4 regions of the Arthrobacter pigmenti genome follow, and region 4 is predicted to be linked to each of the others. Evidence: riboswitches for the same ligand, from Rfam matches in the RefSeq annotation. Region 4 holds a riboswitch; each other region holds the start of a gene.
The links. Region 4 has a riboswitch for S-adenosylmethionine ahead of BJ994_RS00660 (hypothetical protein). Riboswitches for the same ligand answer to the same signal wherever they lie in the genome.

Region 1: it holds a riboswitch for S-adenosylmethionine, as region 4 does, so the genes downstream of both, metX (homoserine O-acetyltransferase MetX) here and BJ994_RS00660 (hypothetical protein) in region 4, are expected to answer to the same signal.
Region 2: it holds a riboswitch for S-adenosylmethionine, as region 4 does, so the genes downstream of both, BJ994_RS12935 (rhodanese-like domain-containing protein) here and BJ994_RS00660 (hypothetical protein) in region 4, are expected to answer to the same signal.
Region 3: it holds a riboswitch for S-adenosylmethionine, as region 4 does, so the genes downstream of both, BJ994_RS09805 (aminotransferase class V-fold PLP-dependent enzyme) here and BJ994_RS00660 (hypothetical protein) in region 4, are expected to answer to the same signal.

The regions. Positions count from the first base shown of each region.
Region 1 is NZ_JAATJL010000001.1:1,021,423-1,029,159, forward strand. Features, by position in the region: gene ngcE (N-acetylglucosamine/diacetylchitobiose ABC transporter substrate-binding protein) at 9-1,424, opposite strand; gene BJ994_RS04690 (DeoR/GlpR family DNA-binding transcription regulator) at 1,724-2,542, shown strand; gene BJ994_RS04695 (CPBP family intramembrane glutamic endopeptidase) at 2,617-3,402, shown strand; gene BJ994_RS04700 (VOC family protein) at 3,405-4,046, opposite strand; SAM riboswitch class IV at 4,367-4,495, shown strand; gene metX (homoserine O-acetyltransferase MetX) at 4,511-5,662, shown strand; gene BJ994_RS04710 (DNA glycosylase AlkZ-like family protein) at 5,683-6,843, opposite strand; gene BJ994_RS04715 (SGNH/GDSL hydrolase family protein) at 6,846-7,664, opposite strand.
Region 2 is NZ_JAATJL010000001.1:2,768,405-2,776,141, reverse strand. Features, by position in the region: gene BJ994_RS12955 (energy-coupling factor transporter transmembrane component T family protein) at 1-319, shown strand, start outside; gene BJ994_RS12950 (sigma-70 family RNA polymerase sigma factor) at 453-965, shown strand; gene BJ994_RS12945 (COG4315 family predicted lipoprotein) at 971-1,546, opposite strand; gene BJ994_RS12940 (O-succinylhomoserine sulfhydrylase) at 1,679-2,965, opposite strand; gene BJ994_RS12935 (rhodanese-like domain-containing protein) at 2,958-3,398, opposite strand; SAM riboswitch class IV at 3,405-3,531, opposite strand; gene BJ994_RS12930 (aminodeoxychorismate lyase) at 3,684-4,553, opposite strand; gene pabB (aminodeoxychorismate synthase component I) at 4,651-6,687, opposite strand; gene BJ994_RS12920 (LysE family transporter) at 6,711-7,328, opposite strand; gene BJ994_RS12915 (NAD-dependent epimerase/dehydratase family protein) at 7,325-7,737, opposite strand, start outside.
Region 3 is NZ_JAATJL010000001.1:2,125,599-2,133,335, forward strand. Features, by position in the region: gene rsgA (ribosome small subunit-dependent GTPase A) at 1-258, shown strand, start outside; gene BJ994_RS09795 (cold-shock protein) at 424-627, shown strand; gene hisN (histidinol-phosphatase) at 780-1,586, shown strand; SAM riboswitch class IV at 1,701-1,815, shown strand; gene BJ994_RS09805 (aminotransferase class V-fold PLP-dependent enzyme) at 1,859-3,217, shown strand; gene BJ994_RS09810 (class I SAM-dependent methyltransferase) at 3,295-4,059, shown strand; gene BJ994_RS09815 (IS630 family transposase) at 4,056-5,147, opposite strand; gene BJ994_RS09820 (metal ABC transporter substrate-binding protein) at 5,242-6,144, shown strand; gene BJ994_RS09825 (metal ABC transporter ATP-binding protein) at 6,141-6,923, shown strand; gene BJ994_RS09830 (metal ABC transporter permease) at 6,924-7,737, shown strand, end outside.
Region 4 is NZ_JAATJL010000001.1:123,712-131,448, forward strand. Features, by position in the region: gene BJ994_RS00620 (peptidase M56 family protein) at 1-316, opposite strand, end outside; gene BJ994_RS00625 (RNA polymerase sigma factor) at 313-912, opposite strand; gene BJ994_RS00630 (hypothetical protein) at 983-1,315, opposite strand; gene BJ994_RS00635 (RNA polymerase sigma factor) at 1,484-2,122, shown strand; gene BJ994_RS00640 (CU044_5270 family protein) at 2,088-3,152, shown strand; gene BJ994_RS00645 (hypothetical protein) at 3,332-3,493, opposite strand; gene BJ994_RS00650 (hypothetical protein) at 3,681-3,884, shown strand; gene BJ994_RS00655 (hypothetical protein) at 4,112-5,005, opposite strand; gene BJ994_RS00660 (hypothetical protein) at 5,044-5,355, opposite strand; SAM riboswitch class IV at 5,367-5,487, opposite strand; gene BJ994_RS00665 (DUF2975 domain-containing protein) at 5,596-6,087, shown strand; gene BJ994_RS00670 (helix-turn-helix domain-containing protein) at 6,087-6,338, shown strand; gene BJ994_RS00675 (MerR family transcriptional regulator) at 6,415-7,119, opposite strand; gene BJ994_RS00680 (DUF6194 family protein) at 7,204-7,659, shown strand; gene BJ994_RS00685 (hypothetical protein) at 7,666-7,737, opposite strand, start outside.

The sequences.
Region 1 (7,737 bases), 900 kb from region 4:
TGCTGCAGTCACTGTACTTCTAGCTTCTCAATCGAGTCGTCGTTACGGATGGCGTCGGTGATGGCCTGCAGTTCAGTGGTGAGTCCTGCAGCATCGATTTCCCCGTCGAGGAAGCTGTTCATCCACACCAGATGGTCCTGGTTCATGCCGTAGAAGTCAATGAAGGACCAGGTGAAGACGTTCTCCCCCGCAGCCTCGAGGAGTTCAACCTGCGAGACGAGCGCGGTCGAGCCGAAGCCGTCCTCCGGCACGGTGCCACGCACAATGGTGGGGGAGAGCTTCGACTCGGTGAAGTTCGTTGCTGCTTCCTTGGAGAGCATGGTCCGCATGTACTCCTTGCCGCCCGCAACGTTCGCACCCTGCGAGGGAACGATGAAGGGTTCGCCCGCTGCGCTGTGCAGCGCTTCGTACGGCAGGGCCGGGCTGCTGGACACGGTGGGGACAGGTGCGCCGGTGAGCTGGAAGTTCTCCGCCATTTGGTCGCGCATCTCGTTTTCGATCCATGATCCGGAGGGGTAGAGCAGCGCTTCCTGGCCCTCTCCGATCCACTGTGCCTGCGCGGCCGTGAACTGTGTGCCGGAACCGCCGGGAAGCACGTAACCTGCTGCGATGATCTCCTCGAGCGCGGTGAAGACCTCCTGGAGTGCAGGTTTTGACCAGCAGTCTGCTTCGAGGTTTTCCAGCGCGAGACGAACCTCGTGTCCGCCTTCCTTGATCCCCGAGGCGATAGCCAGTTCAAGGTAGTAGCTGGCTGCTTCCTGGCCCCAGCAGAACAGGTACTTGTCCTGAGCCTTGGCTTGCTCGCCCAGGGCCATCATCTCGTCCCAGGTTGTCGGTACTGTCCAGCCGTTCTCGTCGAACAGCGACTGGGAGTACCAGAGGGCATAAACAGTGAGCACATAGTTAATGGCAGCAAGCTTGCCGTCGAAAGTTCCTGGCTGCAGGACGCCCGGGAAGAGCGTGTCCCGGATGGTTTCACCTTCGATGTTCTGCGCATCAATGACGTCGGTGAGATCCTCGAGTTGAGCGAGGATGGTAGCGATGCCGATAGCGTTTGCGCCCGAGTTGTCAATAACGTCCGGCGGGTTGCCACCGACGAAGCGGGGCTGAAGCTCCTGCGCCAGGTTGGTCGATGGAGCGACATTAACAGTGACACCCTGGTTCTCGGCCATCAGTTCGCCGGCGAACTCGGCGTAGTCGATGCCGTAGCCGCCATTGAAGATGACTACGTCGACCGTGGAATCAGCCGCAACTCCGAAGGGATTGGTATCCGAGACTTCGCCCTCAGGCGCGTTGCCGCCGTTCGGTGCGCCGCCGCCTGCGGCGCACGAGGCAAGCGCTCCTCCGAGCGGAATGAGTGCTGCGGTCGCGAGCGCGCCCTTAAGGAAGTTGCGGCGCTCGACCGGCTTTTTTGGGAAGTTCATCTTCTTGCCTCCATTGGTAGGAATTGCATCCCGTGGCTTGTTTAGTTACTGCAAAGTACTGATTGAACGGCTAGCAAAGTGATCATGTAGATTCATCGCCTGAAGTAGATAATTGCGTGATCTGCGCCTCACGTCAAGTCTTTCAGCCCTCCGTTACAGGAGAGTTATAGCTTATTTACCCCATTCGGTAGAAGCATGCCGCTCTATCCAGTAAGACACTTTCTGACTTATGCTTGCTGTCTACACGCAGTTTCGCTCAATCAGCCTCATTGGGACTGATCAGGCCATCAGGGAGCACAATGAATCTGGAAGCGGGTCTCAAACGGGGAGACCGCCTCAACGCGATCCTCGAGTTGCTCGCGCAGTCGAAGCAGCTTGAGGTAGAGGACATCGTGACCCGGTTGCACGTGTCCCCGGCAACCGCACGCCGCGACCTGGACAGTCTCGCCGCACAGCGCTTGCTGAGCCGAACGAGGGGCGGCGCAACCATTGAGTCGGGTGCGTACTCACTGCCCCTGAAGCAGAACCGGGACCTTGGCGCGCTGCGTAAGCGAGCCATTGCGTATGCAGCAAGTGCCCTCATACCCCGCGGCTCAGTTGTGGGCCTGTGCGGGGGGACCACAAGCACAGCTCTGGCCCAGGTGCTCAGCGTGCGCCGTGATCTGATGGAACCTTCGAACAAACCCACCCTCACCGTGGTTACCAACGCGATCAATATTGCCGCCCAACTGGCCGTACGCCCGAACATCAAGATCATGGTGACCGGTGGAATCGTCAATTCCCGTTCGTCCGAACTGGTGGGCCCCTACACTGATGCCATCCTGCAGCATGTCGCCCTCGACTTCGCGTTCGTGGGAGTCAACGGACTTGATCCTGAGTTCGGACCCACAGTGACTGATGAAGGGGAAGCTGCGGTGAACGCCATGGTTGCACGGCGGGCAGCGACGGCGTATATCGTTGCTGACTCATCAAAGATCGGCTTGCGTGCGTTCGCTACGATGACCGGTCATGCAGTCAGCAATCTCATCACGGACGATGGGATTTCGGAATACCAGCTGGCCGCATTCAGGGAGCGCGGGACCCGGGTGATTGTCGCCCCGGCTGTGGCCGAAGACTAGATACTCAAACACTGCCCGTGGCTGGTCCTGCCCGGGCTTTGGCCGCCCGGTGCCGGTTGCGGCACCATAAAAGTATGACAACCGTTCATGCAGGCGACCTGCCGTCCTTATCCATCGGTGCTCGACGCAGGGTCAGGATCGAGATACTCATTGTGCTGGGTCTCTCCCTTGGGCAATCGGCGGTCTACGCCGTCGTCGATCTGATCGACAAGCTCATCCAGGCACCGCTGGCCGCTCAGACCACCCGCCTGAACCCGGTATTGGATGACAGGCAGTATTTCGATCTCACCTATCAGTTGCTGGGGATCTTCTTCGCCCTGGTGCCCGTGGCGCTTGTCCTGTTTCTGCTCTCTGGTCCGGGAAGGTCGGCGTTCCGACGGATCGGCTTCACCTTCACTAACCCGAAGATCGATTTTGGTCTCGGGTTCCTGCTCTCCGCCATCATTGGCCTCGGCACCCTCGGCGTCTATGCAGCAGGCAGGGCCTTCGGCCTGACAACCCAGATCATCCCCACTGCACTCGATACCTACTGGTGGACGGTGCCCGTACTCGTACTGTCCGCGCTCCGGCATGCGGTGCTTGAGGAGGTGATTGTGGTCGGCTACCTGTTCGAGCGCCTGCGGGAACTGCGCTGGTCCACTCCAGCCATCATCATTGCCTCAGCGCTGCTGCGAGGAACCTACCACCTGTATCAGGGGATCGGCCCGTTCATCGGGAACGTCGTGATGGGCCTCATCTTCGGCTACGCCTACACACGAACCAAACGGGTGATGCCGTTGGTGGTTGCGCACGCACTGCTCGACATCGCCGGATTCGTTGGTTTCGCCCTCTTCGGACCGGCGATGGGAATCGGCGGGTAGCTCTAGATCTGAACTGAACCCTGTCCGGTCTCGAAAGTGACCGACATGATTCCCGGGGTTCCGTTGGGTGCGATCCAGGCGACGTCGACGTCGTCAAGCGGGTGGGTAGGAGGCGTACCGAGCCACTCAGTTACCCGGTCGGCAGAGCCGGCAATAGTAAGGGCGCTCAGCCTGACTGAAGCCGGCCGTGCCTGCGAGGGATGAATGGCTTCGGTGCCGTTGTCCCAGCGGATCATGTAGGGCACCTGCGGGTCCGAGATGAGGCCTTTGATGCCGATCTGCTGCCAGGTGAGCTCCTGCCCGTCCGGGAACTTCCGGTTGCCGGGAACGGCGCTGCGGCCGAGGCGCTCCTCGAACGGCGTGAGGTCATCAACCGCGACGCACCAGCCCATCCAGCCGCCGCCGGCCTCGGAACGGGCGCGGACAGCCTGTCCGAAAGGCGCCTTGTCCGACGCAGGGTGGTCGAGTACCTCAACCACCTCGAGGTACTGGCCGTTCACCAGCGGAAAGATCATGTTGCGGGTTCCGAATCGAGGGTGAACTCCACCCTTGACGAATTCGATTCCCAAAGCTTCGGAGATCCGCTCCGCCGTGGCAGAGAGACCGTCAGGTTCACAGGCGTAAGAGACATGATCCAGGCGCATGGCCCCATTTTGGCACTTTGTGATGGAGGCCTCGACTTAGGGTTACCTAAGTCACAGACGCTCCCGGGTAGCCCCAAGCTAAATCCAAGGTTTTGCGCGGATAGTTTGCCGGACAGGAAGACCGGTTCCGAGACCGCCGGCGCTTCCTGCCAGGGACCTTCGAAACGGAAGTCCCCCTTGAGTGGAGTCGCCCCCTTCCAGGGACACGGCGGCTCCACTCAAGCATGTTGCACGGCATTCCTGCTTCCGTCCACAGGCCGGAAATTCACCCCGGGTCACATTAGTTGCCCAATTCCGCACCGTCGGGTTTTCTTGTACCAGGTCACGAGTGACAGTACGGCGCGTTGCGCCGCCAGCCCCGGCTTGCTGTCCGGCAACCCTCCTTCGCGGTGGGGTGCCCCGGGTGACGACCAGGCGATGCACGAACGGTGCAGGCGCAAGCGCGATTTACGAAGGTGGCACTCTTGACAGGCACTACAACGACCCAGGCGCAGCCGCGGCCGGATCTGGACGGGGACGCTTCCATCCGGCGGTTATCTATCGGTCCGATGACGCTCGAGGCTGGAGGGCACCTGCCCGACGTCGTTCTTGCATATGAGACCTGGGGGAGCCTGAACGCGGATGCCTCCAACGCGGTCCTGATCGAGCACGCGCTCACGGGCAGTTCACACGTTGCACGGGGGGACTCTGAGGAGGAGGGCTGGTGGGACGGCCTGGTTGGCCCGGGCCGCACCATCGACACCGATCGCTTCCTCGTTGTGTCCATCAATATGCTCGGCGGCTGTTACGGCTCTACGGGACCTGCGTCCCTGCACCCGGATGGGAAACCGTGGGGTTCGCGCTTCCCGTTTGTCACGGTCCGCGATTCCGTGCGGGCTGAGGCATTGCTCGCGGATCTGCTGGGAGTTCCATCCTGGCATTCGGTGATCGGCGGATCAATGGGCGGCGCCCGTGCACTTGAGTGGGCGCTCATCTACCCCGACCGCGTCCAGCGCTGTGCAGTCATTGCATGTGCGGCAGCGAGCACAGCCGAGCAGATTGCATTCGCACAGGCACAGGTGCAGGCAATCCGGCTGGACCCGCAGTTCGCGCAGGGAGACTACTACGGCACCGTCGGGCCTGAGGGCGGCCTCGGACTCGCCCGGCGGATCGCGCACATCACCTACCGGTCCGAACCCGAGTTCACCCACCGGTTCGGGCGCGCCGCGCAGGGTGCGGAGGAGCCGTTCGGATCCCCGCTTCCGGCGGAGCGTGGCCGCTACCAGATTGAAAGTTATCTCGACCATCAGGCAGACAAACTCGTCCGGCGCTTCGACGCCAACAGCTACATTGTCCTCACCGAGGCACTCATGAGCCACGACGCGGCACGTGACCGCGGCAGCCTTCCCGAAGCGCTGAGCAAGGCACAGGCGCAGTTCTTCATCGCGGCCGTCGATTCCGACCGGCTCTACTGGCCCGCGCAGTCACACGAACTCGCGACCGCGCTGCCGGGCGAAGTGACGGTACACACGATCACTTCGCCAATAGGCCACGACGCGTTCCTGACCGAGATAGCGCAGCTTGAGCCCGCGCTGCATGCGGCTTTCTACGAGGACGACGACGACGGCGCCGCGTAGCACTCAGTGACGCGTAACGTTCAGCGCCACCGGACGTTCAGCGCACGTCCAAGGAAATCTCCGTACTTCCGCACCGCGTCTTCCAGTGCCGCAGCCTCCGCCTCATCAAAGGGACGATCGGTGACGATATCCAGGATCGCTTCCCGTGGGCCCAGGGTGTGTTTCCACCCACCCGCCACCTGTCCGTTGAGAAGGATGAGGTGCCCGGACAGGCGGGCCGGGCTGCTCGTCAACGGCGGCGCACCAAAGAATCGGGTGGGTGTGTAACCCATGACGAACTCGTCATAGCACTGGATGAGGTCTACCACGGGGGTCTCCGGGGGCCGGATAGCCAACGGTTCCACCGGGACAACGAACCTCTGCCCGCCGATCTCTTCGGAGGTGAGGAGATCGTCGGCCTCCCGCAACCCCTCGCGCACGTCGGCGAGCGTAAGCCCTGACCAGAGGGAGCAGTCCTTGACCGTAGCCGGCGCGCGGCCGCCGAAGTAGCGGATCACCAGTTCGCGCAGTGCTTCAGTCCGATCGAATTCTCTGCCGGAAGGGATGCGGACGGACCCGCCCGTGGGGGCGGGCTCCACTCTTGCTTCGAACGCGGCATAGGTTTGCCTGACGGTCCCGCCGGCACTGACGCGGGGCGTTCCGCTGATCAGTACCCGATCGAGTTCGGCCGCCATAAGGAAGCTGCCGAGCGCTGGTCCGGCTGATGGCAGGGAGGCCGCTTCCAATGCTGTTGCCAGTTCGTCGCGGGTTCGATGGGAACCGTCCGCCACACACGCCCCAAGGACAGCAGTTCCGGACCGTAGGGTGGCTTCATCAAGTCCCCACTGCCTGATCACTGAACGCATAGTCATCTTTACCCGCGGCGCCGTGAGCTGCAGCAACCAGGCGGCGTCCCAGCGGTGGACGAAGTGCCAGGTGGGCCTGAGCACGTGTGTCCTCAGGAGCAAGCCGTCCGCATACAGCCGGTCAATAGTGGCGGCCGTTTCACCGGCGCTCCGCTGGGCAAGGGACCAGCGCGCATAGGTGAACTCCTGCGCCTGCATCGCGCCGAGCTCACGGAGCACCGCAGCCGCGGGTTGGTCGCGAGTGCCCCAGAGGTGCTGGCGCAGCAGGCGCCGCATGCCGACGTCGTGCCCTGGTTGATGCAGTGCAGGATCCGGAGCAACCTGTCCGTGCGGCACGCTCAGGTGCCTGATCCGGGAGGCATGCCGGGCCCGAAGATCGGTGCCGGTTCAGGACGCTTCGGTGTGATCCCATCCCCGGAGGAACGGTGCCGCAACCGGCGCAACACCCAAGGGACAAAATACTCACGCGCCCACACGAGGTCCTCGCTGCGCGCAACGCGCCAGTTCTTCGGGGGCAGCGGTTTCGGCTCAAGCGGCTGCAACTGGTGGCTCACGGCGAGGGTGTCCAGGACCATCATCGCGATCGTATGGTGTCCCAGCGGTGAGAAGTGCAGGCGATCCGGGCCCCACATCTGAGGATTGACCAGTTGCCGCAGCGCCCACATGTCAGCGATGACGGCGTCGTGCCTGGCCGCGATGATTCGAAGGTTCTCGTTGTAGATGGCCGTCTTCGCGCGGATGCTGCCGAGCACCGTCTCGCGGACATCCGGTCCCGTGAAGAGGACTACGGTGGCCCCGTTTGCACCAAGGATCTGAACGACGCCGTCCAGCCGGGCGGCGAGCTGGTCTGGGTCGCCTCCCGGCCGGATGAGGTCGTTTCCCCCTGCGGAGAGGGTCACCAGGTCCGGTTTGAGTGCGATGGCGGGGCCAACCTGCTGATCGACAATCTCCTGGAGCAGACGCCCCCGGACTGCAAGATTCGCATAAGCGAAGTTCTCGTGTCCCCGGCTCAACTCCTCGGCGACGCGGTCCGCCCATCCGCGGTACCCGCCGGCGCTGGCCGGATTGGGATCACCGATCCCCTCAGTGAAGGAATCTCCCAGGGCAACGTAGCGGTTCCACGGGTGGGGTTCGGCATTGAGCTGGGAGCCACCCATCGACGGGGACCCGATTTCTGAAGGAGGAACGATCGCTGCGGTCACTGTCCTATCCTGCCAACCTGCTCACTGC
Region 2 (7,737 bases), 2.6 Mb from region 4:
CGGGCTTCTGTTCGAGGAATGGCGCACTCTCGGCCTCGCCCGTCATGCCCGCGGTGTGGGCCACGAGGGGAACCCGGCGGCACGGTTCGGGAACTTCCTCGGGCAAGCCTTCGGCCTCATGGTTCAGGCCATCCGAAGAGCCACCCGGTTGGCTGTGGCGATGGAAGCCCGTGGTTTCGGCGCCGGCCCGCGCACGTGGGCGAGGGAGAGTACCTTCAGCAGGATCGACGTCGGAGTTGCACTGTGCGGTCTGCTGATTGCGGCCGTAGCGGTGATCGCTGCGGTGCTGGCAGGCACCTGGAACTTCATCCTCGGCTAGCTCGAGGAGGGCCCGCCCTGTTCGGATGGCCCGTACAGGTGCATCATGAGATGAGGCCGCAGGCTTTTCCCAACCTCGCCGCGCATGAATAGGTTGCGGATGGTCCAGCAGAGTCCAGGGGCGGGAACCGACGATGGGCAATGGTCAGGCAGATTGGCTGAGCAGCATCAACGACAATCACCTGCGCGCCTTGAGGGGGTTCGTCCGGAGGCTCACGGGAGACGCTTTCCTTGTCGACGAGGTGGTGCAGCTGACCCTGCTGCGGGCCTGGGAGCATCCGGTCATGCGGGGTCGCACCGAAATGGAGATCCGCGCATGGTTGTTCGCGGTAGCGCGGAACGCGCTGGTGGATTCCTTTCGTTGTGCCTTCCGCCGGCATGAGTTCGACGTTGACGTGCTGCCGGAAACGGCCTCGAACGACGACGTTGAGCAGTTGCTCACCTCATGGCTCGTCTCGGACGCGCTCAGCGAACTGACGCCCGAGCATCGCGATGTGGTGCTGCACTTCTACTTCCGCGGCGAAACGACGGCCGAGATTTCACGTGCCCTCGCCATTCCTGAGGGCACCGTGAAATCGCGTTTGCACTACGCTCTGCGGTCCATGAAAGCTGCGCTGCTCGCCCGGGACGTGGTGTCGGGAAGCTAGGGCGACTACTGAATCATGGTGCCGTCCGGTGCCACCACGTACCAGACCTCGTTGACGCCCTGGCCGTTGGTGTCTCCGGGGGCCTCGTCGTTGGCGAAGTAGTAGATCGGCATACCGTTGATGGTCACCTGCAGTTCGCCGTCGGGCGTTTCGATGGTGCCGAGTTCGCCGGTGACTCCTTCCGCCTCAGGCGTCTCGCTGTCGGTCAGAACCGGCGGCCACGCCTCCAGGCACCCTCCCTCACAAGCGCTGACGCCGGAGTTCGCCTCATCGTTGGTGAAGTAGTAGACCACCATTCCTTCAGCGTCGACAACCACCTCACCGAGGTCCGTCTCAGCGATTCCGAGCGGCGTGCCCATGGTCCCGCCGGCCTCGCCCCCGCCTTCGGTCGGCTCCTCGCTGGTGGGCTCCTCGGACGGTTCCTCACTGGTGGGTTCCTCCGACGGCTCTTCGCTGGTGGGCTCCTCGGCCGCGGGAGCGCTGGTGGGCTCCTCGGAAGGCGAACCGGAGGAACCACAGCCGGTCAGCGCCAGAAGACAAATGGCGACGACGGCGAACAGGACGCGCATTGCTTTACTCATGTTGATACCTCCCGTGATCACCCCACCGACACCCGGGGGATGGGAGCGGCCACTCGGCCCCTCTGCTCTCTAGACGCGGGCAAGGGCCGAAATGGTTCAACGCTGAGACAAACTCACAGCCGAATCACAGCTTCAGGACGCGGCGAGCGCCTTTCCGAGGTCGTTCTGCAGGTCGGTGACGTCCTCAAGGCCCACCGACAATCGGATCACGCCGTCGGACAGCCCGATCGCGGCGCGTCCTTCCGGGCCCATGGCACGGTGGGTGGTGGTCGCGGGATGGGTGATCAGGCTCTTGGAGTCGCCGAGATTGTTCGAAATATCGATGATGTCGAGGGCATCCAGCAGCGCGAACGCGGTTTCCTTGGCACGGCCAACCGGTGCATTCAGCTCGAACGTGAGCACGGTGCCGCCGCCGGACATCTGCGACGCTGCGAGGATGAATTGCGGGTGCGATTCCAGCAACGGATACCGTACCCAGTTCACAGCGGGCTGCGCCTCAAGCCAGCGTGCAAGCGTCAAAGCTGACGAGGAGGAGTGGTTCACGCGCAGCGACAGCGTTTCCAGCCCCTTCAGCAGCGTCCACGCGTTGAACGAGGACAGCGCGGGCCCGGTATGGCGCATCAGCGTCTTGACCGGACCCTCGATGAACTCTTTCCGGCCGAGGATCGCCCCACCAAGCACACGGCCCTGCCCGTCCATGTGCTTGGTTCCGGAATAGACGACGACGTCGGCACCGAGTTCGGTGCACCGCTGCAGCAGCGGGGTGGCGAAGACGTTGTCCACCACCACCTGCGCGCCGGCGGCATGCCCGAGTTCGACGACGGCGCGGATGTCGACGATCTCCTGCATCGGATTCGACGGCGATTCGAAGAACACCGCCGTGGTGGGAACGCTCAGGGCTTCTTCCCACTGGGCAAGGTCCCAGCCGTCCACGAATACCGTTTCGACGCCCCAGCGCGGGAGAACCTCATTGAGGATCACAAAACAGGACCCGAACAGGCTTCGTGAGGCCACAACGCGGTCGCCGCTGGCCAACAGCGCTCCGAGCGCGGTGAAAACGGCTGACATGCCGCTCGCCGTGGCGAAGCAGGCTTCTGCGCCCTCAAGCAACCGGAGGCGTTCCTGGAACATTGCGACGGTGGGGTTGCCGTACCGGGAGTAGACAAACCGGTCCACATCGCCGGTGAACGCAGCCTCGGCAGCAGCCGCGGAGGAATACACGAAACCTGAGTTCAGGAACAGTGCCTCCGACGTCTCCTCGAAGTTTGAGCGGGCCAGCCCGCCGCGCACGGCGAGGGTGTCGGACGCCCAGGCGGCGACGTCGTCGTCCGGGCGCTGGACAACGGGGTAACCGCCATTGCCGGGGATCGGCTCGGAAGGGGTTGCGGGGGAGAACGACGACGGCGTGGACTCAGTCATCTGCCTTCCCTCCCTTGACCCCGGCGGACTGGGCATGAACCGTGGTCGCCAGGCCGCTGGCGCGCCAGCCGCCGTCAGCCTCGAAACCGTGGAGCACGTTATAAACCGTGTGGCCTGCGGCGGTGGCACTCTTTGCTGCTGCAACCGAGCGGACTCCGGAACGGCAGATGAACAGCAGTTCGCGGCCCTTGAGACCGTCCAGTTGGGAGACGAAGGACTCGTTCCGGGCGCCGTCCGCGCGGTTCCATTCGAGGAACAGGGGAACGGTCCCGGCGTCGGTGAGGTCCGGGACGCCAACCGTGCGCCACTCTTCGGTGGTGCGGACGTCAACCAGGACCGCGCCCTTGCTGACCCGCTCCACCGCCTGACGGGGTGTGACGTCGCCGGCATAACCATTGGCAGGCCGGGGCGTATGTGCTGACTGTTGTGACACTGTGTCTCCTCACGCGTGCACGCTGTTGATCCTTCGAAAGCTGATCCTTGTGCCGAGTATTCACCTGAGGCACCCCGCCGTGATAGAGGGTTGCCGGCCAGCAAGTCAGGGCTTGGCGCTGGCGCTCGTTACTCCCGACTGAACGTAGCACCGGCTCCGGCGACTCTGCCACGCGCCGTCGTAATGTGCAGTAATGCGGCGTCGCGCGTCCGCAAAAGTGCCGCTGTTGCGCGGGTTCGTGGTGACGTCCCCACGATCGTGCGAATCGTCGGCGCGTTTGTGGGGCTAGGAGACGGATTCCACCAGTGCGGACAGCTCGGCCGTGAGGTCCGGCGACATGGTTACAGGTTTACCGTCGAGCGATGCCACTTCCGCCAGGAGCCGCACGCTCGAGATCAGCCACACGCCGTCGGAGGCGAAGAGATCAGCCGGGATGAGCGGCCCGTAGCCGAGTTCCCAGCCCGCATCGCGAGCTGCAGCGAACAGCGCACTCTGCGAGGTTCCAGCCAGGATTCCGCTCTCAAGTTGCGGTGTGATCAGGTGCTTGACGCCGTCGATTACCCGGGCGATGAGGACGGTTGACGTCGGTCCCTCCAGCACCTTGCCGTCCGAGGAGGTGAAGATGACGTCATCCGCACCCTGCGACTTGGCATAACGCAGTGCCGCCATGTTGACGGCGTAGGAGAGGGTCTTCGCGCCTATGAGCAGCCAGGGGGCGCGCTGGGCAGCGGTGCTGTCGTAGCCGCGGTCGAGGAGGAGGACGGCGAGGCGTTTGCCCCGAAGGCCCTTCGGAACGGGAGACACTTGGACCCAGGCGGTGGCTTCCGTGCCGCCCTCGACGCTCTCTTCAACCCCACGGATCGCGACGAGCTTGACCACAAGATCGCCGTCGTCGTCCGCTTCCTGCAGGGCCGTGCCAATGGCACGTTCCCACGCGTCCGAGGCTGGGACGTTCAATGCCAGCGCCTCCGCCGAGGACGCCAGCCGGGCCAGGTGTGCCTGCAGCTTCCGGGGTGCGCCGTTTACCGCGAGCATCGTCTCGAAGATCCCGTCGCCGCGAGTAATGCCGGTGTCGGTAACTTTCAGCTGTGGCTGGGAGGCGTCGGCGATGCGGCCGTCCGGCATTGCGGGGTCGAGGAACACCAGAACTGTCATGCGGTCCAGCCTAGTGCGGCGAGCCCTCATCGAGCGGCCGGATATAGCCGGTTCACGACTGGAAGTCGGTCATAACTGGCCGCTCGATTCGGAAGAATCAGTCCGGGAACGTCGAGCCCAGCGCCGAGAGCACCCCGAATGCCTTGGTGCGCACCTCGTCCCACTCCTCGGCGGGGTCTGAGTCGGACGTGATGGCCCCACCCACGCCGAGCGTGAGCCGGGTGCCGTCGTCGTCGTTCTCCATCACGAGCGTACGGATGACGACGGCGAGATCCGCCGCCCCATCCAGCGAAAAGTATCCCGCGGCACCTGAATACACCCCGCGCGGCGCAGCTTCGAGCCGGTCGAGGATCGCCATGGTGCTGATCTTCGGTGCGCCTGTCATGGATCCGGCGGGGAACGCCGCTGCCACAGCCTCCGCCCGTGACGACCCTGGCCGGAGCCGGGCGTCGATCGTGCTGACCATCTGGTGCACGGTCGCGTAGGTTTCGATGTCACACAAACGGCTTACCATGACCGTCCCCGGGACTGCGAGGTGGGAGAGGTCGTTGCGCAGCAGGTCCACGATCATGATGTTCTCGGCGCGGTCCTTGGTGCTGGTCTGCAGCTCCGCCCTCAAAGCGGAGTCCTCAGCGGGATCAGTGGAGCGGCGGCGCGTGCCCTTGATCGGCTCGGCGCGCATGCCCCCACCTGAATCGAGCCGCAGAAAACGTTCCGGCGACGTACTGGCAACGGCGAAACCGGGAAAGGCGAAGTAATGCGCAAATGGTGCGGGATTTGTGCTTCGGAGCTGAAGGTAGGCCGCGAAAGGATCCAGCCGTTGGGTGCGCGCGGTCAGAGCGGTGGTCAGGCATACCTCGTAGGAGTTGCCCTCCGCGATCTCCGCCTTCGCTTCCCGGATTTTCGCGAGGTACTCCTCGCGGGTATCCCTGACTGTGAATTCGGGTGCGGGCAGTGGCTCTCGGGTATCCAGCGGCACACCGCTTTCCAGTACGACGGCGCGCGTCCGTTCCAGCCAGGCGTCGGCTTCGGGATCGCGGGAACCGTCGCGGAGCGTCAGTAGGTAGACCCGCCGATCTTCGTGATCCAGTACGACGGCGCGGCCCGCGAACAGGAGTGCCGCGTCCGGCAATGAGCCGGTCCTGACGATGCGACCACCGGTTTCGCGTTTGAGTTCGTACCCGAGATAGCCCAGCCAGCCGAGCGCGAACGGGCCCGGATAGTCCGACGGCGGGCGGACGGCACGCCGGCCCCACACCCCGTCCAGCCAGCGGAAGAAGGGCCCGGCGCTTCTCGCGGTGACCGGGCCGCTGCTCACGCGGGTGATGCCGTCGGTGTGCTCTGCGACCTGTCCGAAGCGACCGCCGTCGTCGGCCAGGACCGAAAAGCGGCTCCGGTCCTGCGGGTCTTCCAGCGTGGAGCTGTCCAGCCAGACGGCCGCGTTGGACGCCCCGTAGAGGCCGGCGAACAGCGCGGCGCCGTCCGGGTAGGCGTCCACCATCTCCACCTGCAGCGTGAGGCCGCGCCGCGCGGCACGCTCCATGGACATCAAGGACTCACATTGCGGAAGGCCGGTCAGGGCAAGCCGCACCCGTTGCGGAAGTGAGTCTGCCGTGTGGCCGTGCACCAGGATGTCCGCACCAGCGGACGGATTGTCAGCTCGTAACCACCGCTCCTCCTGGTCAGCCCAGCGCTGCCAGAAAGGGGCGTAGGCATCGCCGTCGCGGTTCAGCGCGCTGGTCCGGCGGACGTCGTCGTCGGCGTCGATCCAGATCGCCACGTCCAGCAGGTTCCGCGCGGCAGCGCAGGAGGCGCCAACCCCTTCCACGATCACAATGTCTGCCGGGTGGGTGAGCCGGGTGTCGCCGTCGTCGTTCTTCGTCCAGTCCCAGGCGGGCCACTGCGCAGTAGCTCCCGCCGCGAGGGGAGTGAGCACGGAACGGACATAGCGATCCATTCCATCAGCCAGTCCGTCCCAGCCAGGGTAGAGGTCCTCAAGGTGGAAGAGACTGACGCTATGGTGTTCGCGCAGCAGCGTGGCAAGCTCAACGGCCAGCGAGGTTTTCCCCGCACCGGAACGGCCGTCCACCGCGACGATCAGCGGGAGATAAGCGTGTGCAGGCGTGGTTAGCATGGGCGGCCTTAATGGGATGGGTCTCAGGCGAAAGCCAGCATCACGCCAACCGCAATGAACAGTACGCCGAAGATCCGATTGAGGATCTGCTGCCCGCGCGGCCCGCTGGTGAAACGGCTGAACGAGCGGGCGGCGGCAGCGAAGAACAGCCACATCACCAGCACATCGATGGCGATGACCGTTCCTGCGAGCACACCGTACTGTCCCAGCAAGGGTTCATCGAGCCGGATGAACTGCGGAATGAATGCGAGGAAGAAGACGATCGCCTTGGGGTTCAGGAGGTTGACCCACAGACCGCGACGGAACATGGACGCTGCGCCCTCCACGTAGAGCGGCCCTGCCTGCTCGGTGGGGACGGGCGGCTGCAGGAACTTCCGGATGCCCAGGTACACAAGGTAGGCGGCGCCCGTGTAGCGGATGACGTTGAATGCCACGGGGGAGCCTGCGACCAGCAGTCCGACGCCGGCGGCCACAACCGCGATGTGCACCAGCAGCGCCGCCTGCTGGCCGAGAACGCCCCAGATCGAGCGGCGGAAACCCACGGTGAGCGAGTTGCTCATGGTGTTCACAGCCCCCGCTCCGGGAGTGAAGCTGATGAGTGCCTGCGCGCCAACCAGCGCAAGCCAAAGCGAAAGGGTCACTGAACAATCTTAGGGGCGGCTGCGCGGGCTGCTTTCCACCAATCCACGGTTGCCGCGGCGCCCTCTGACAAAGGCGTGGGTTCTAGCCCGAGAAGTGCTTCGCTGCGAGTCGAATCCATGATGAACGGATTTTCGAACTGGTAGAGCATCTCCGCCAGTTCCCGCATGCCGACCGATACCGTGCCGAGCGCCCGTACCATCCAGCCCGGAATCGGCTTTATCCGCGGTTCCGGCACGCCGGCAGCGCGCGCGAACTCCCGGGCTATCCCGCGCTGGGTAGGAGCTGCGGTGGTGGGCGCGTGCAATACCGAGTTCCACAGGTCCTCGCGCCGGGCTGCCGCGATCATCGCCGCCGCCAGGTCCGGAACGTACGTGAATGAGTGCGGTACGTCAGCGTTCCCCACCGGCC
Region 3 (7,737 bases), 2.0 Mb from region 4:
CCTGGAATACGCTCCTTCGGACTGGCACATGTGCAGCCGGACCGGATCCTCGCCGCTTTTCCCGACCTCGAGCCCGGAACCCAGGACTGCGAACGTGGCTGCCGCCACGACGAGGCAGCGGTGAACTGCGGGCTGGACGATTGGGTTGCGGCCGGACACGCGGGCGCGTCCGGGCCGGTCCGCCTTGCATCCCTCAGGCGCCTGCTCGGCGCAGGTTCGGAACCGGCAGCCGACACGAAGGAACTGGGCACACACTAAGGTGCCTGTTTTTCCTGCTAGACTGGACGCAGTTGTTGTGTTGCGCACTAATTTTTAAGCCTTGATTTCTCTCCGGAGTTCGAAAGCTTTCTTGACAGGCGAAAAGAACACCGCGACAGGAACCCCGAAGTACGGGGGGATCCTCACACTCAAGGAATAGAAAAAATGGCTACAGGTACAGTCAAGTGGTTTAACGCTGAAAAGGGCTTTGGATTCATTGCTCCTGACGACGGCGGCGCTGACGTTTTCGCACACTTCTCCGCAATCAACTCGGGCGGCTTCCGCTCACTCGAAGAGAACCAGAAGGTCAGCTTCGAGACCACCCAGGGCCCCAAGGGTCCGCAGGCTGAGAACATCTCCGTACTCTAGTCTTTAGCAGCATTTCAGAAGGGCACCGGCCATTTGGGCCGGTGCCCTTCTGTCGTAAAGGCCCTGTCTCGATATTCGTCGGCGGCGCCACATGACCACTGATGGCACTCCGCTCCCGGATGGCCGCCGTCCCACACGATAGGTTGAGAAGTATGAACCTCCAGAGCTACAACGATGACCTGCGCCTTGCCCACGTGATGGCGGACTCGGTGGATGACCAGACCATGTCCCGGTTCAAGGCCCAGGATCTGTCGGTGGAGACAAAACCGGACTTTACGCCGGTCACTGACGCCGACAAGTCTGCAGAGGAAGCGATCCGCGGGCAGCTTTCACGTGCCCGGCCGCGCGATGCAGTGCTAGGAGAGGAATTCGGAAGCAGCGGTGCCGGCGCGCGGCGCTGGATCATCGACCCCATCGACGGCACCAAGAACTTCGTGCGCGGCGTTCCGGTATGGGCAACGCTCATAGCCCTCGTCGATGAAGGCCGCCCCGTAGTGGGCGTCGTCAGTGCGCCGGCCCTTGGCAAGCGCTGGTGGGCGGCAACCGGCACGGGTGCGTTTATGGGGAAGTCGCTCGCGGCGGCCACCCGCCTCCGGGTGTCCAACGTGTCACGGCTGGAAGACGCATCCCTCTCCTACTCGAACCTTTCCGGTTGGCGGGAGCGCGGCAACCTCGATGAGTTCGTATCGCTCACCGATTCGGTCTGGCGCACACGGGCCTACGGTGACTTCTGGTCCTATTGCCTCGTCGCCGAGGGAGCAGTGGATATTGCGTGCGAACCGGAATTGAACCTGTATGACATGGCTGCACTGGTACCGATCGTCACGGAGGCTGGTGGCCGCTTCACGTCTCTGGAAGGCTCAGATGGCCCTTTCGGCGGCAATGCGCTGGCAACGAACAGCACGCTGCACAACGAGGTCCTGAAGAAACTCAACCCGGCCCTCGACGACCTTTTGTAGGCCTCCTGCGCCGAATACCGCCGATCCGCGGTATTCGGCGCAACGGATCCGCCGCCAGTAACCCTGTAACAATGCTGCAGGGCAACGCCAACCTGTCCTATGCTGAAACACATTGGTCACGAGTGCCAGCGCAAAACCCCGGTTTGCTGGCCGGCAACCCTCCTTCCGCGGTGGGGTGCCCCGGGTGACGACCAGGCCGCACCAGAAAGTGATGCGGCAAGCGCGGAACCTCCCTGAACGGCGGTTCCCTGAGACCACTGTGGGGTTACTCCATGAGCAACGCAATCCTAGACCAGACAACCTTGGTATCCGCCGATCCCCTCGCTCCGGTGCTGGGTGGGGAGCTTCCGGCTCCACTAATCGACGGCACCACCGTACGGTACGTGAATCTGGACTATGCGGCGTCGGCACCGGCACTCCAGGAGGTCAGCGACTACGTCCAGAGCGTGCTGCCGTACTACGCAAGCGTCCATCGGGGTGCGGGATACGCTTCACAGATTTCTACATCGCTGTACGAGAACGCCCGCAGGATTGTCCGGGACTTCGTGGGCGGACGCGCAGATGACGCCGTCATCTTCACGCGGAACACCACAGATTCCCTGAACCTGCTCGCCGGGTGCGTGCCGAGCGAGGGCGAAGTCCTCTACCTCGACCTGGAGCACCACGCCAACCTTCTTCCCTGGCTTCAGCGGCCGCACCGCAGCGTTACCGCGGCCGACACCGTCGATGCCACCGCCGTCGCGCTCGATCGGGAGCTCGCCGCCGGCGGGATCAACCTGCTAGCGGTGACGGGGGCTTCCAACGTTACCGGTGAGGTCCTTCCCATCGGGCGGCTCGCGGAGATTGCGCACGCTCATGGCGCGCGGATCGTCGTGGACGCGGCCCAGCTCGCTCCGCACCGGCGATTGGATGTGTCCGGGGATGAGATCGACTACGTCGCCTTCTCCGGCCACAAGCTCTACGCGCCCTACGGTGCTGGCGTGCTGGTCGGCAGGCCGGACTGGCTCGATGCGGGAACCCCGCACCTGGCCGGCGGCGGAGCGGTGAAGACGGTCAGGGTGGACTCCGTGTCGTGGGCAACCGGTCCCGCCCGTCATGAGGGCGGCTCGCCGAACGTTCTGGGGGCTGCCGCGCTCGCCCACGCAACGCAGGTGATCTCAGGGCTCAGCGAAGCGGACTGGCAGCGCCATGAGGGTGAACTCCGCACCGCGCTCATCGACGGCTTGTCGGATCTGCCGGAGGTCACCGTCCACCGCATCTTCTCGGAGGAAACCGACGCCATCGGCGTGGTCAACTTCTCCGTGAACGGTTACGACGCGGGTCTGGTTGCCGCTTACCTGTCCGCTGAACACGGGATCGGCCTCCGCGACGGCAAGTTCTGCGCCCATCCGCTGCTCAAGCGCCTCGGCCTGCCTTCGGGTTCGCTGCGGGCGAGTTTCGGGCTGGGATCGAGGCAGGACGACGTCGAACGCCTCCTGGGCGGATTGCGTGCACTGATCTCCAATGGGCTTGGCACCGATTACGTGGTCGATCAGGGACGGTGGGTCCCTGCCGTGGAGACCCGCAACTTCCCCGAGTGGGCTCCGCATACGCCCGGCACCGCCGGTGCGGCCCCGTGCTCCACGGACTAGACGCATAGCGGGCGCCAGCGCGCAGTCCGGTGCTTTAATTGTCGGGTCCCACACCCGCACGCGAGGAGCTCACCACTATGGTTCCTGGAGGTCCGCGCCTCGCCGCGCACCGCCGTCGTACACTGGCTCGTGGGTATCTGCAGGACGGCGAGCGCTACGACCGCGTCCGTCCGGGCTACCCGGATGATTGCGTCGACTGGCTTGTTCCGGCCTCAGCTGTTTGGGCGATTGACATCGGCGCTGGAACAGGCAAATTCACCCGGGAGCTTGTGCGTCGCTCCCGCGAGGTTGTGGCGGTAGACCCGTCTTCAGACATGTTGGCGGTGCTATCGCGCAGTCTGCCGGATGTGCGCACTGTGGAGGGCACCGCCGAATCCACGGGGTTGCCCGCCTCAAGTGCAGGCGTCGTGACCATCGCCCAGGCGTGGCACTGGTGCGATCCGGTGGAGACCGTTGCAGAAGCTGCCCGCATCCTCGCGCCGGAAGGCGTGCTTGCCCTGGTCTGGAACCAGCTGGACGTTTCAGTGCCGTGGGTGCACCGGCTTTCCCGCATCATGCACGCCGGTGATGTCTTCCGTCCCAGCTACCGGCCGCTGCTCGGCGCGCGCTTCACGAAGCCCGAGTCGCGGGTCTTCGCGTGGACCCAGCTGTTGTCCGCGTCCGACGTCGTTGAGCTTGCGCGCTCACGCAGTTACTACCAGAACGCTTCCGTTTCCACGCGGGCCAGGGTCGACGAGAACCTGCGCTGGTATCTCCACGAACACCTCGGCCACCCGTGGAACGCGACCCTCGAGTTGCCGTACCTGACATACGCATGGAGGGCGACGCGCTCTTCGTCCTAGTGTCCTGCGCCGGTAGTTCGTTGCATTAGTCGGGATAGGGATTCCAGGATCTCATCGGCGGTCTTGGTCCACACGTAGGGTTGCGGGTCCTCGTTCCAGGCTTTTACCCATTCCCTGAGGTCTTTTTCCAATGCCTGCACGCTGCGGTGATCACTGCGTTGGAGCAGGTTCCGGGTGACTTCGGCAAACAGCCTCTCGACCTGGTTGATCCATGACGAGTATGTCGGAGTGAAATGGATATGGAACCGGGGCTGCTTGTCGAGCCAGGTCTTGACCGTCGGGTGTTTATGCGTGCCGTAGTTGTCGCAGATGACGTGAATATCGAGATGGTCGGGGACTTCCTTGTCGATCTTGGTCAGGAACTTCCGGAACTCGATCGCCCGATGCTTCCGATGCGTCGAGGCAATCACGGTCCCATCAGCGACGTTCAGGGCCGCGAAGAGACTCGTGGTGCCGTGGCGGGCGTAGTCGTGGGTGCGTTTCTCTGGCATGCCCGGCATCATCGGAAACGCTGGCTGCGATCGGGAGAGTGCTTGGACCTGGGACTTCTCATCGACGCTGAGCACGACTGCCGACTCGGGCGGGTTGAGGTAGAGACCGACGATGTCATAGACCTTCTCCACGAATAAAGGATCGTTGGAGAGCTTGAACCCATCAGCCCGGTGTGGTTTGAGGTCGAAGGCCTTCCAGATTCGCCCGATCGTTGATTTCGACAGTCCACTGCGTTTGGCCATCTTCGCTCGTGACCAATGCGTGGCGTTCTTCGGCGTGTGTTCCAGGGTGGACACCACGACGTCTTCGACCTGGTTGGCCGTGATCGTCGCGGGCCGTCCGGGGCGAGGTTCGTCAACGAGCCCATCCAACCGGTGCTCGATGAAACGCGAACGCCATTTCGCGACCGTGGGCGAGGTGACCCCGAGCGCGGCAGCAGCATCCTTGTTCGTCTTTCCCTCACTGCAGGACAGGACAATACGCGAGCGCAAAGCCAGCGCTTGTGATGATTTGGCACGACGGGCCCACCGGGTCAGGGTCTGGCGTTCATCATCGGTCAGTGTCAGTTCGGCTTTGGGGCGACCGGTTCGTGGCATACCCCAATTCTACAACTTATACAACGAATTTCAGGCGCATGACACTAGACGGTCGTAGCTGGCGCCGGAACGCGCTTAGCGTTATGTTTTAGGCATGCCGAAATTTCGTCTTGCGGTACTCCTTATCGCGATGACACTCGTGGTCGCGTCATGCGGCGCCCCCACCGTTCAGCGGGCAGGCGGGGAGCAAGATCCTAGGCCTGTGGTCCTTACCACCTTTTCGGTGCTGGCAGATCTCACGCGCACTGTGGCGGGCAGCCACATCCGCGTCGAGTCAATTACCAAGGTGGGTACGGAAATCCATGGATACGAACCGACGCCGTCAGACCTCATCAATGCACAGGACGCAGACCTCATCCTCGACAACGGTTTTGGGCTGGAGCGTTGGTTCGAGCGGTTCGTCTTGTCTGTGGATGCACCGCATGTGGTGCTTTCCGACGGCGTCGAGCCTGTCGACATCCGGTCCGGCGATTACAGCGGGCTGCCCAACCCGCACGCCTGGATGTCGCCTAGAGCTGCCCAGATGTACGTGGACAACATCGTCCGTGCGCTCTCCGACCTTGATCCGGCGCATTCAGCAGTGTTCGAGGCGAACGGGCAAGCGCTGAAGGAGGAACTCGAGGGCCTGCTCAACCACCTTCGCACCTCTCTGGCCGGCAGCGGAGCCCTGGTGACCTGCGAGGGTGCGTTTTCGTATCTGGCGCGGGATGCCGGCCTTGTCGAAGCATTCATCTGGCCCGTCAACTCCGACAATGAGGGAACTCCGCGGCAGATCAAGGACGTCATCACCTTCGTCGAGGAACACAACGTGCCCACCGTTTTTTGCGAATCCACCGTGAACCCCTCCGCGCAGCAGCAGGTCGCCAAGGCGACCGGGGCAGAACTTGCCGGCCCCCTGTACGTCGACTCGCTCTCTGAACCGGATGGACCGGTCCCAACGTTTCTCGACCTGCTGCGCTACGACATCAACCTCATCATCGAAGGACTGACGCGATGACCACACGTACCTCCTCTCCCCCGGCTCCTGCGATCAGCGTCCGGCAACTGAGCGTCCATTACGACGGCGTGGTCGCACTCGACAACGTCGGCTTCACCCTGGAGCGCGGCCAGGTCTGTGGGCTCATCGGTGTCAACGGCTCCGGGAAATCCACGCTCTTCAAGTCGCTGATGGGGCTTGTTGCCCCGCAACGCGGCACTGTGACCCTCTTCGACCGCGCGCATGCCGCCGCAAGGAAGGAGAAGCTGGTTGCCTACGTTCCGCAGTCCGAGGACGTGGACTGGAACTTTCCCGTCTCGGTGGGCGACGTCGTCTTGATGGGACGCTATGCCCACATGGGTCCTGCCCGGCGTGCCTCCCGTGCTGACCGGTCCGCAGTGGACCACGCCCTGGACAGAGTCGGTCTGGCGGACCTGCGCCACCGCCAGATCGGAGAGTTATCCGGAGGCCAGAAAAAACGCACCTTCGTGGCGCGCGGCATCGCCCAGGACGCACAGCTCCTGTTGCTCGACGAACCCTTCGCCGGCGTGGACAAAGCCAGCGAGGCCACCCTGGTGACCCTGTTGCGGGAGTTGAAGGAAGAGGGCCGCACCGTACTGGTATCCACGCACGACCTCGCTGGTATCCCGCAGCTGTGCGACCGCGCGATCCTCCTGCACCACAGCATCCTCGCTGAGGGCATCCCAGCCGCTGTCCTGACCCATGAGAACCTTGCACGGGCGTTCGGGACTGCGGGAAGTGCCGCCGTCGTACCCGCTTCTGAGCGGCAGGGAGCGTAAATGGACCCCGTATCCTTCCTCCTGGAACCGCTTCAGTACGGCTTCCTCACGCGCGCGCTGGTTGTCACGCTGGCGGCGGCCATCGTTGCGTCGGTCCTGTCCTGTTGGCTGATCCTGATGGGGTGGTCGCTGATGGGCGACGCCGTTTCCCACGCGGTGCTGCCGGGCGTAGCCCTCGCCTACATCGTCGGAGTTCCGTTCTCGCTGGGAGCTTTCGTGTTCGGTGCAGGCGCCGTCGCGCTGATCGGTGCGGTCAAGTCCACTACCAAACTGAAGTCCGACACCGTGATCGGCGTGGTCTTCACCGCCCTGTTCGCCGTCGGGCTGGCGATCGTCTCGCGCACGCCGTCGCAAGTTGACCTCATGCATATCTTGTTCGGGAACGTGCTTGGTGTCACGGACGGCGAGCTCTGGCAGGTGGTCATCCTGGGTGCGCTGACCCTTGCGATTGTGCTGTTCAAACGCCGTGACCTCACCCTCTTCGCCTTCGACCGCACTCATGCGCACGTCATTGGTCTCAACACCCGGCTGCTCAGCGCGCTGCTGCTCGGTCTGCTGGCCCTCAGCGTGGTCGTCGGATTGCAGGCCGTCGGTATTATTCTCGTTGTGGCGATGCTCATCACTCCCGGTGCCACGGCGTTCCTCCTCACCCGGAGCTTCGACAGGATGCTACTGCTTGCCGCGACGATCACGGCCGCTGCCTCCGTGGGCGGGATCTATGCAAGCTACTACCTGGACATTTCCACTGGCGCCGCCGTGGTACTCGCCCAGGCCCTGGTCTTCGCCGTGGTCTATCTGGCGGCGCCGAGAACCG
Region 4 (7,737 bases):
AGAGGCAGGTGAGCTCGACGAAGATGTGCGTTGCATCCTCGGGAGCCGGTCCGAGCTCGATGCTCGTCGTGCCGGTGTAAACATCTTCGGTGGGCTCAGAGACATTGGTGACGATATCCGAACCCGGAATGTGAAAGAAGCCCGCCGTCGCAGCACCTGCGCCACCCGCAAGCCCCACAGCTGCGACAATCCCAGCGCCAAACTGCCAACGACGACGACGGCTCGCCGGGTGGGACTTCCGGCTCGCCTCGGCTCGGCTGACCAGGTTTTCGCGCAGACCGCGGCTGAAAGTTTCGTCGATTCGGAAGCGGTTCATGGCCGTCCTTCCTGGATGGGGTGAAGAACAGCATTGCCGTTCGAGGCCTCAAGGTCTTGCCGGACCCGACGTTTGGCTCGGTGCAGCCGGGCTTTTGCCGCCTCAGGGCTGAGTCGAAGCAAGGGCGCTGCCGCGGATACCGTGTACCCCTCCAGCACCACGAGGGTGACCAACTTCAGATCGAGCGGGTTCAGGGAGCGCAACGCTCTGGATAGTTGCGTGCTGACTCCGTCCAGCAGGTTTTGTTCAGCGAAGGTATCTGCCGCGTCGGGTGCGTGTGGTGTGCGTGGCAGTTTCGCGAGCAGCTTGCGGTACCGATGGACGGACCGCCGGGCGTTGCTGGCACAGTGGGTGGTTGTCACGAGAAGCCAGGGCAGGACCGACTGGTTGATGAGCGTTACTTTCGACCGGCGTCGCCATAACTCGAGGAAGGCCGCAGCGGTGACGTCCTCGGCATCGGTTCGGTTGTCGGTGAGGCGGCAGGCATGTCGGTAGACCCGGTCCCTATGCCTGTCGAAGAGCGCTCCGAAGGTCTCGCCATCGCCTTTCAGGCTGCTCTGCCACAGGACCGAATCGTCCTGACCTGGTGTCCCCATACCCTGTAGTGTCCGCGCAACTGCGAAAAGTTGCACGCAATTGAAAGTTTCAGCGGGCTGAAGTGCCGCGTCAGGTTGTCGGTTTGGCTGCCCGGCTGCGGAGTGCTCCGTGCATTGCCAACAGAAGCACCGTTGTGGCAAGCCCTGCGACAAGAAGGAGGGGGCCGACGTCGTTCAGGTTGAGCATGATGTTCATGAACGGGTCGCTACTTACCGGTTCAATGAGTCCGGTGGTTGGATCAATGCTTACTTGATTCGCATAAGCGGGTGGCGATATTCCCCGCTCGTAGCCAAACAGCCACAACACTCCGAGTATCAGAATTATGGACGTGAGTGACCAGGCCGCGACGAAGTGCGGGTTGAAGCGCCGCCGGGCCGGCGGGTGGCACTTCAGTTGAGGCAATCGGCACATCGTCTTCTGCGCCGACGTCATAGATGACAATCTGCTCCGGCTCCGACCTCTGGTTAGTCCCCATAACGTGCCACTTTATCCCGTACGTTGGGGGCGCCGTGTCCAGCCCTCAGGGTCACCTGTACGCTTCGATGAATCATCATTGAGCGCCAGAAGGGCATGCTCCGTGAACCCTTCTGCGGCCAGCGGGCAATACATAGTGTGAGCACAGACAACGACATCATCAGGCGGTCCCGCGACAGCCCCGCAGCTTTTGGGGAGTTGTACGACAGACACGCATCAGTCATCTATAGATACGCAGCCAGAAGGGCCGGTGACTTCGCCGCTGACGACGTGACGTCTGAAACTTTCTTGGTCGCGTGGGAACAGTTAGGAACGTACGACCTTGACCGGGAGGATGCCCGGCCCTGGTTGTTCGGTATCGCCACCAATCTGCTCCGACGACATCACCGGGCTGAGGCCAAGGTGCTCAAAGCTGCGGCGAAAGCGGCCTCGGATGAGGCTGTGGCCGATGACTCTGACCGCATTGCTGACCGGGTGGACGCCAAGGTGGCGACCGGACGCCTTGCCCGGACCCTCAAGGGTATGACCGCAGTTGATCGGGAAACGTTGCTGCTCTATGCCTGGGCTGACCTGACCTATGAAGGGATCGCCTTGGCGATGCAAGTTCCGGTGGGAACTGTCCGCTCTCGCTTGAATCGCGCACGCAGGGCTATGCGGGCCCAACTCAACCTTGAACAACTTGATGAAACGGAGAACGACCATGGACGATTTGCAGCTGCTCCGCGAAATGCGTGACGACATCGGTTCTGTTGCGCCGGCCACCTTGGCTCGTGGCCGCAAGAAGGTCATGGCCAAGGTGAGCCCGAATTCGGCCTCGACAACGATCGGTCCACATACGAAGGGCACTGTCAGCCCGATCCGCTTCCGTCGTCGTGCGCTGATTGTTTCTGCAGCGGCGGCACTGCTTGTGGGAGGAATCGTCGGCGCAGAAGTTATCAGGCCCACCCCCGGAGCAACTGCTGAAGCCGCTGAAGTACTGAGCAACGCCGCAGCAGCAACGATTCAGACCTCTGACCCGGTGGTGAAGCCCGGCCAGTACCTCAAAATCGAGACCACGGCCGTTGTTCATTCAGGCATGCAGGCCGCCGATGGAAGTGGCGTCTCTTGGCTGGCAAAGACCGGCAGGCAGCTCTACATACCAGCTGACAGGAATGCAGTATGGGTCTGGAACCGCGAAGAGAGTGTCCCCTTCGCGTTCCCCAACGAGGAAGCGAAGGCTGCAGCGGCCGAGCTGGAAAAACTGCCGGAAAAACCGTTGCCGGAAGGGGCAACTCCATTGGTTGGGGTTCGGCGGGCTCCAGGAGGTGCCTTCGGTGGGTTCGGGCCAGAAGTCATTCCAGGCACACACCTTGAAGAAGCCAGCAGCCTACCCAGGGACCCACAGGTTCTGCTGGACATCATTTACGAGCGGACGGAGGGCAAAAACAAATCCCCTGAAAGGGCGGCCTTCGTAGCAATAGCCGACGGGCTTCGTACTGGAGTCGTCCCTGCTGACCTTCGCGCCACACTGTACAGGGCCGCCGCACTCATCCCCGGCGTTACCCTCGCGGACAGACAGGCGACCATCGATGGCAGAACCGGAATCGCTATCGGCTTTCCCTCACCGGGCGGAGTTGCGCGTACGGACATGGTTATCGATCCCGCTTCGGGACTGGTGATTGGGGAACGGGACGTGGTGCTAAAGGACTCCCCGCACTGGGGACCCGCCGGAACCGTCTCGACCTGGACTTCCGTGCGGACCTCCGTGGTGGATTCGGCGCCCTAGCCGGGTTGATGAAGACGCAAAGCATCCTTCATCGGAGCTGAGCAATGCCAGGACGGCCGGTCGCCAGTGTGGTCACCGGCCGTCCAGCTTCGCTGTACACAGCGAAGCCTTCTAGATAGTTTGTGAAGGTAACCAGTAATGCACGACGGAGGGGAACGAGTGCGGCTGAAGAGAACAAGCTATGCGAAAGCCGGAGTCGCCGCGCTCGCCTTGGTGTTCTCGGCCACTGCCTGCAGTGAGTCAACGACGGAGGCGAGAACAAGCAACCCTGCGGGTGAAAGCGGCAACGCGTCGGCGAGCCCATCCGCATCTCCGAGTCCGTCCGCAGCCCCCGATCCCACTCAGGCGCCCTCTTCCTCGGCTTCGACGTCGGAAGCACCACCGGAACCCGAAATTCCTCAGACGCGAGCGCCGAAACCGCCAGTAGTAGGAAATCCCCAACCATTGAGTCCTGGGCAGAGCAGGCAAGATCTGATCGAAGCCGGTGTACCTCCAGAGAAAGCGGCTGTGTGGCCCACGCTCGATCCCGTGACCGCCATGACGGCCGAAGAAGCGATCGAGATCATCTCGGACTACCACCAAAACAATCCAGACCTTCGTTATGACGCCTTCGCCAACGGAAACATGACCTTCGACGTGAAGGTCATTTCCCTTTCGCTCATGGAGCAGGGTGGATCCGGGAACGTCGGAATGTATATTGTGACGCAGAGTGGAGGTTTCTGGCTCAAGTAGACGGTGAACTCGCTGTCTACGAGAGGATCTGTCCGGGTCACTTCGAGACCGGCAGAGTGAGTGAGTTCCGCGAGCCCGCCGGGTGTGTGGCCAGTAAATTATCCAAGTCTCGTTGCACGCGCTCAACCTGCTGTCCGTGGCGGAGTTCGTACACCGGGCGGGTGGTTCGGGTTCGGCGGGGTTCGTCGTAATCCTCGGACTCAACGGGTGTAGCGGGCGACAACCCCCTAATTGCTCGGCCGATTGACGACGTCGGCATCCCAGGTCAGGTCCGCACCCTCACTGATGATGAGGGCTTCGATGTCAGGATCGCGGCACAGCGCGGATACGAGTTCGAGGCTGCCGGCGACGATCGTGGAGTCGAAGTCGATCTCGCTCACCAGAACCCAGGCGTGGTCCTCGGGCCAGATGATGCTGGGAGATTGTGGGTCCCAGGTGTGGCTTATCCAGGGTGCCTTCGAGGGCCAGTCGGCGTATGCGAAGTCGGTGGCGCCGGCGTCGAACAGGTAATACTCCCGCTGCGGCAGTTCGAGTTCCGGGCCAGTAGCAACTGCCCGGGGGAGTATGCCCGTCCCGGGCTCATCGGAACCCTGCGGGGATTGGGTCGCATTGAGCGTTCCGTCGTCGTTCTCAGTAGCGGTAAGTACGGCGCAGCTTGCTCCAGTGGTCAGCCCGCCCCAGCCACCCCAGACGGCGGCCGCGCCGTCGTCCGGTGTACTTGTGTGCTCCGCGAGGTGCGCAGCAACGGCAGCCAGGATGCCGACGTCGAGATTGCCCAACCGAGGGCAGGTATAGCGCCAGCCGGCAGGGTCGAGCTCCTGTGAAGAGTAAAGTTCTGCGGTCCTGACCAGCCGGTGGAACTGGGCAAGTGCGTGCATCTCAGTGCCGAAAGCGTCAGCCGTTTGTTGCCAGGTCACGGTTTCCGTTTCGAAGTCCATCACGTTTCCGGGTTCATAGCCGTGCCAGGTCTTCGTCTCGGCAGGGCGGTCCCGCGAGGCCGGGTGGAAGATCCGGGCGTACGCCTGGAACCCGCGCGGGACCACGGCGTGCATGTCATTCGAAGACCAGTTCAGCCGCTCTTTCAGCCACGCTCCGCGCTCGACATCCGGAATCCATTCCATCCGCTCAGCCTAAACGCCCGCTCTCCTACGCCGCGCGCTCACGCCGGCTCAAGGTCGCGGACCTCACGCACCGCCTCCACCGCCATGACCGGACAGGCAGCCAGCAGCGGCACCTCAACCCGCAGCCCGCTGCGCCGCCCGAGCGAAGCAATCCGCACTACGAGCGTCTCCGCGAAAGAATCCCATTCCGGCCGGCACACGCTCCGCCGCAGCACCGCGTCCAACGAGTGGATGTCCGCAACCCAGCGGCGCTCCCACTGGCCGTCAACGCGAAACTCGATGACGCCGTCGTACACGTCAAGAATGGGGAAAACTGCAGGCAGACAGTCGTCTGAGGGGCTGGGGCTCACGGCGCGTCCTTCGGTTGCTCTTGCCCCCGCCAGCGCCCATCAGGGCGGCGAAGGCCGCTTCCTCATCCGAACCACCCGTGAACATGGGGTTGGTGTGCGGCCAGTCGGAGCTTGGCACCGCAACTCTTGAAGCTGAACCGATTATAACGACGACGGTGCCTTCAGTCCGAGAATGTTGCGCTTGCTGACACTTATCGTTTAACGATAGATTCTCAACGTAAGTCAATCGAAGGAGTTCCGATGGGAAAACTGACCATCCTCGCATTACGGATCGTGATTGCGATGGTGCTGGCCGGTTCGCTGTTTGTGCAGTTGTGGATGGTGCCGCTGATTTCAACGGACCTGGAAGAAGCGGGCGTGCCGACCGGACTGCGGATCACGTTCAACGCGATCGTCGTGTTTGGCATCGTCACAGTTCAGATCACGGCGCTGTGTGTATGGAAACTGCTGACGATGGTCCGCCGCAACACTGTCTTTTCGAAGGCCGCATTCCGATACGTCGACATCATCTTCTGGGCGATTGCAGCTGCCGCGGTCCTCGTGTTCGGGCTTGCTGTTCTGCTGGCGCCTGGTGAAATTGCCCCAGGGATCGTGCTGCTGATCTGCGGTGCATCTCTGATGATCGGCGGGGTGGCGCTGATCGTTCTGGTGATGCGGACCCTGCTCGCACAGGCCGTTGCCCGCGATGCTGAAGCGAAGCACCTGCGGACCGAACTCGATGAGGTAATCTAGTGCCCATCATCGTCGATATCGACGTCATGCTGGCCAAACGGAAGATGCCCGTCGGTGCCCTTGCCGACCGCATCGGCATCACGCCGGCCAACCTGGCGGTGCTGAAGAACGGCCGCGCCAAGGCCGTCCGGTTCACTACGCTCGAAGCGCTGTGCGAGGTGCTCGACTGCCAGCCCGGCGACATTCTGCGTTGGGAGCCTGAACTAGAAAACGACGACGACGTCACCCGGCTTGAGCAGGAAAACGCCTAGTCTCGCGGCCGGTTCTGTACCGCTTCCCAAAGCGGCCGCCGAACCTCAGTCAAAACGAACGAACGCCCGAAAATGCTCAGTCCCGGACCGCGTCAACAAGAGTAAGCAGCGCGTCCAACTCAGAGGATGCTGCCAGCAGTGCCCGGGATCGGAACTCGATATCGGCCTCGCGCCGTGCCAGGATCGCTGCAAGGTCGTCCAAGCGTTTCCCCTCGCGGATGTGCGGCATGAGTTCCTGCAGAGTGTCGATCCGGTATCCGGCGCAGCGCAACTGATGAACGATCCGCACATCCCGGATTACCGACGGCGTGTACTGGCGAGCACCCCGCGGGGGTAGCCGGACAGGGGTGATGAGGTGCTCCGCCTCCCAATGCCGCAAAGTTGAGGTTCGGATCCCAAGTGCGCCAGCGAGTTCTGCAACCGCCATCGAGTCGCGGTGGGCGCCGTCGTCGATATGTTCTCCCGAGATTGCTGCGACGGCTGCCCTCGTTGCGCGGCACCCGATCCGCTCCTCGAGAAGCCGGCTATGCGCCACATCGAGTAGCTCAAGCACTTCGTGTACCGGGCCACGATGGACCGTGCGCACAAGCCGCTTGCCTTCAACCGGGCCCACAGCGGCCGCCAAGGCACTGTACGCCAGCGCTGATTTCAAGTGGACCTCCGCGTACTGCCTATAACCCGCTCGCGTTCTGGCGCTGAACGGCAATATCCCATCGCGTTCAAGGTTGCGGATGAGCTGAACCGAGCAGCCAACGCGGCGGGCGACGTCGATGGTTCGCATACTCCAAATGTAGACTTTCATCCCCGGATGTCATGCACAGCGCAGGAGAACCCTCCATATGTACTTCAATGACAGGCTTGATGGATGGACATCGATGAAGTGATCACACTGGTCAAATCGTTCGACGGTGCGGCAGCCTTCACCGTCTCCGAAGGCGACGGATCGCCGGAACTCGCCTGGGGCGACACCTTCTTCTACTACGCGCCCAACGGGAAGATGCCGCAGGCAACACAGCCCTTCGCCACGATCGTGACGAAGAACTATCCCGAAGACGCGAGGTCGCGCCTGGACCGGCCGGGAATCTTCAGGGTGAATATCGCTGCAGGCAGATCAGCGTTCGAGAGTTACACAGCGGCACAGGCATTTGAAACGAACGACGACGCCGGCCGCCTGGACGTCGTCATGGCTCACCCCGTCTACGGTTCGCTGGGCTGGTTGTGCGTGCTCAATCCGGGGCAGCGGACCAGCGCGGCAACGGGGGAGCTTCTCCGTGAGGCCTACGATCTGGCGCGGAAACGCTACGAGCGCCGCAACGGCTGACTTGACCTAACGGGGATGCTGCCGGGCATCCGTCTCGAGGATCTGGCGAGCCAGTTCGCGGGCAACCGCCATCTGTTC